2 regions of the Tatumella sp. JGM94 genome follow, and region 1 is predicted to be linked to the other one. Evidence: predicted binding sites of a transcription regulator. Region 1 holds the regulator's gene; the other holds the start of a gene.
The links. The regulator sigma-54, encoded in region 1, starts transcription at its own class of promoters, with help from an activator protein. The targets are predictions, from matches to a motif close to GTTGGCACANNTTTCGCTNT.

Region 1 (2,421 bases):
GCGCCTATATTGTCAGCCAGGGTAAACTGATCGCTCACGGTACTCCGGGTGAAATTCTGGCAGATGAACATGTAAAACGTGTTTATCTGGGTGAAGAGTTCCGGCTCTGACTCTGTTAATGTGTTCTTATTGAATTTTTTTCGGGAAATGCACTTCTTACTATGAAGCAAAGTTTGCAATTCAGGCTCAGCCAACAACTGGCAATGACCCCCCAGTTGCAACAGGCGATACGACTGTTGCAGCTTTCCACGCATGAGTTACAACAGGAATTGCAGGTCGCGCTGGAAAGTAATCCCTTGCTGGACCAGGCTGAGTTACTTAATGAAGTTGATTCTGAGGAGTCGGGTGAAACCGCTTCTCTGGATACCCGCGAAGCATTAGAACAAAAAGAGATGCCGGAAGAATTACCTCTGGATGCCACCTGGGATGAAATTTATACCGCCGGTACGCCTTCAGGTACCGGCACCGATTATCAGGATGATGAACTGCCCGTTTACCAGGGTGAAACCACCCAGTCACTGCAGGATTACCTGATGTGGCAGGCCGAACTGACCCCGTTCAGTGATACGGACCGGGCAATAGCAACATCGATTATCGATGCCATTGATAACACCGGTTACCTGACAGTTCCGCTTGAGGATATTCTCGAGAGTATTGGCGATGACGAACTCAGTCTGGAAGAAGTGGAAGCCGTTCTGAAACGGGTCCAGCACTTTGACCCTGTCGGTGCAGGTGCCCGTGATTTAAAAGACTGTCTGCTGGTTCAGCTGTCACAATTCAGTCCTGATACACCGATGCTGGAAGAAGCCCGTCTGATTATCAGCCAGCATCTGGACTTACTGGCGAGTCACGATTTCCGCAGTCTGATGCGTGTTACTCGCCTGAAAGATGATGTGCTGAAACAAGCCATGTTACTGATTCAGTCTCTGGATCCCCGCCCCGGCCAGTCAATTAATACGGGTGACTCCGAATACGTTATTCCTGATGTACTGGTGCGCAAAGTTGCCAATCGCTGGGCGGTCGAACTGAATACGGACAGTCTGCCAAAACTAAGAATCAATCAGCATTATGCAGCAATGAGTGGTGGCGCCAGAAATGACAGCGATAACCAGTTTATCCGCAGTAATTTGCAGGAAGCCCGCTGGCTGATCAAAAGCCTTGAAAGCCGTAACGATACTCTGTTGCGGGTATCACGCTGTATCGTGGAGCAACAGCAGGCATTTTTCGAGCAGGGTGAAGAATATATGCGGCCAATGGTTCTGGCTGATATTGCCCGGGCCGTGGAGATGCATGAATCAACGATTTCCCGGGTTACGACCCAAAAGTATCTGCACAGTCCGCGCGGTATTTTCGAACTGAAATACTTTTTCTCCAGCCATGTCAGCACCGAAGGTGGCGGCGAAGCATCATCAACCGCTATCCGCGCGCTGGTAAAAAAATTAATCTCGTCAGAAAATCCGGTAAAACCCTTGAGTGACAGTAAACTCACCTCTATGTTATCGGAACAGGGTATTATGGTTGCGAGACGTACCGTCGCTAAATATCGTGAATCGTTATCTATTCCGCCATCAAACCAGCGGAAACAGTTGCTTTGATGCCCTGAAGCAGGGCTTATGCACTGGCAACAACAGTCATTGGCGGCGCCGGTTGACCCGCCCATGCAACAGATGTGAAACGAGACAGGTTTTATATCGATGTATCCATAAAAAGAAAGCAGTTAACGCCAGCCTGCGGCTGCTTTCGTTCACTACCTAAGGTAACGGTCATTCGTTTCAGGATTAACAGCCTGCGACAAATAACCGCCAGGCACCATGAAAATGGTCAGATAAACCGGCAAGCGAAATAATATGAATAGTGATCTGATACTTGAACTGAGTAATGTGCTTACTCCGGAATGCACCCGTAATAATGTGGATTGCCAGAGTAAAAAGCGTGCACTGGAGATCATCAGTGAACTGGCAGCAACACAGCTGAACCTGCCGCACCAGGCTATCTTTGAAACGATCCTCAACCGCGAAAGAATGGGGAGTACCGGTATCGGTAACGGTATTGCTATCCCGCACGGTAAGCTGGAAGAAGATACTCTGAGAACCATAGGTGTACTGATCCGGCTGGAACACCCTATTCCGTTTGATGCGGTCGATAATCAGCCAGTAGACCTGCTGTTCGCATTACTGGTGCCGGCAGATCAGTGCAAAACGCACTTACATACGTTATCTCAGGTCGCTAAACGCCTGGCCGACAAAACTGTCTGTCGCCGGTTACGGGCCGCACAGAGTGATCAGGAGCTGTTTAATATCATCATGGAACAGCCGGATAATACGGACGAAAAACAATAATAAATTAACCTGTACTGCAGGGATAATTACGGGAGAAGGATCATGGTACTGATGATCGTAAGTGGTCGTTCAGGGTCTGGAA
Region 2 (2,421 bases), on a different contig from region 1:
TACTGCTGAATTGGCGGAGAAAAAAGCCCATCCGGAGATGGGCTAATATTTTCCACGGCAACAACACTACAAGAGAGATTAAACGCTGTAGTAAAGTTCGAATTCTACCGGATGCGGCGTCATGCGTACGCGGTCATCATCTTCTTTGCGCAGTGCAATGTAAGCATCGATAGTGTCATCAGTGAAAACACCACCACGGGTCAGGAAGCTGCGGTCTTCGTTCAGTGCATTCAGTGCTTCTTCCAGAGAGCCGGCAACCTTTGGAATTTCAGCTTCTTCTTCCGGAGGCAGATCATACAGGTTCTTATCCATCGCATCGCCAGGATGGATTTTGTTGATGATTCCGTCCAGGCCGGCCATCAGCAGTGCGGAGAAGGCCAGGTATGGGTTTGCTGCCGGATCCGGGAAACGGGCTTCGATACGACGTGCTTTCGGGCTGGCAACCACAGGAATACGAATTGATGCAGAACGGTTACGGGCAGAGTATGCCAGCATGACCGGTGCTTCATAACCCGGAACCAGACGTTTGTACGAGTTGGTGGTCGGGTTGGTCAGGGCGTTAATTGCTTTCGCATGCTTGATGATACCGCCGATATAGAACAGGGCAGTTTCAGACAGGCCGCCGTATTTGTCGCCGGAGAACAGGTTGTTACCGTCTTTAGACAGTGACATATGGCAGTGCATACCTGAACCGTTATCACCAAACATTGGTTTTGGCATAAAGGTGGCAGTCTTGCCGTAAGCGTGCGCTACGTTATGTACCACATACTTATAAATCTGAATTTCGTCAGCTTTTTTCACCATGGTGTTGAAGCGGGTTGCCACTTCATTCTGGCCTGCGGTAGCCACTTCATGGTGATGAGCTTCGACAACCAGACCCATTTGTTCCATGGTCAGACACATGGCTGAACGGATATCCTGGGCTGAATCGACCGGAGGTACCGGGAAGTAGCCGCCTTTAACGCCCGGACGGTGACCTTTGTTACCGCCTTCGTAGGCTTTGCCGGTGTTCCATGCGGCTTCGATATCATCGATAGCCACGTGAGAACCGGACATGGTGGCACCGAAACGTACGTCATCAAACAGGAAAAACTCTGGCTCAGGTCCGAACAGTACGGTGTCGGCAATACCGGAAGAACGCAGGAAGTCTTCGGCGCGTTTAGCAATAGAGCGCGGGTCGCGATCGTAGCCTTGCAGAGTGCCGGGTTCCAGGATATCACAACGAATGATCAGGGTCGGATCTTCGAAGAACGGGTCCAGGACAGCGGTAGTCGCATCCGGCATCAGCACCATGTCTGATTCGTTAATCCCTTTCCAGCCGCCGATGGATGAACCATCGAACATTTTGCCTTCTTCAAAGAAGTCTTCGTTAACCTGATGAGCAGGGATGGTGACATGCTGCTCTTTGCCTTTACTGTCAGTAAAACGCAGATCAACAAACTTAACTTCGTGTTCGTTCATCAATGAGAGAACGTGTTCAACGGACATACTCAACTCTCCTGCAATATTCATTGTTGTCGTGGTAGAGAACCTGTCCCGGGAAGAGATCACGAGGCGCCGCGCTTTTCCTGAACAATGTTCCAGACAGTCGTTCCAGCTATTTTGAAATCGTTGTCTTTTGCCTGCGAAATACAAAGCGAAAACTGTGCCAACTTTATATTTTTTCGTAAAACGGTGTACTGGCGGGTTTCCTGTCCGGTTTCTGGGATGCACCGCGATGGCTCACTGCACCATTATGATCCATTGCCGGCCGCCAGTGCGCACTATTATAGTGCAATCTATAAAACACGGGCGACATTTGCACTAAAAATGAACGTTGTCCGCTTCGATAATCACCTATAACAAAAAGTCACTGAGAAAGTTTCAACGAATACTGTGAACATATTCAGTCTTTCGACTAATCCGTGTACAATAGCGCGCTATTTCTAATGCCTGAGGCAAAGCTGTGATCGAAAATTTGCGTAATATCGCCATCATCGCGCACGTTGACCATGGAAAAACGACCCTGGTTGACAAGCTGTTACAACAGTCTGGTACTTTTGATGCCCGTACTGAAGCAACTGAACGTGTGATGGACTCCAACGATTTGGAGAAAGAGCGTGGGATTACCATCCTCGCGAAAAACACTGCAATTAAGTGGAATGACTATCGGATCAACATCGTTGATACGCCGGGACACGCCGACTTCGGTGGAGAAGTTGAGCGCGTCATGTCGATGGTAGACTCTGTTCTGCTGGTAGTGGATGCGATTGATGGCCCGATGCCACAGACGCGCTTCGTGACCAAGAAAGCATTTGCTCACGGTCTGAAGCCCATTGTGGTTATTAACAAAATTGACCGTCCGGGCGCGCGTCCTGACTGGGTTGTTGACCAGGTCTTTGACCTGTTCGTTAACCTGGATGCGACCGACGAACAACTGGA

Region 2: the regulator sigma-54 is predicted to act here: its motif matches at 1,634-1,653, upstream of glnA (glutamate--ammonia ligase).

What each region holds. Positions count from the first base shown of each region.
Region 1 covers NZ_JAERJN010000009.1:79,608-82,028, forward strand. Annotated here, with positions in the region: gene lptB (LPS export ABC transporter ATP-binding protein) at 1-110, shown strand, start outside; gene rpoN (RNA polymerase factor sigma-54) at 162-1,595, shown strand; gene ptsN (PTS IIA-like nitrogen regulatory protein PtsN) at 1,848-2,339, shown strand; gene rapZ (RNase adapter RapZ) at 2,382-2,421, shown strand, end outside.
Region 2 covers NZ_JAERJN010000004.1:141,404-143,824, reverse strand. Annotated here, with positions in the region: gene glnA (glutamate--ammonia ligase) at 79-1,488, opposite strand; gene typA (ribosome-dependent GTPase TypA) at 1,946-2,421, shown strand, end outside.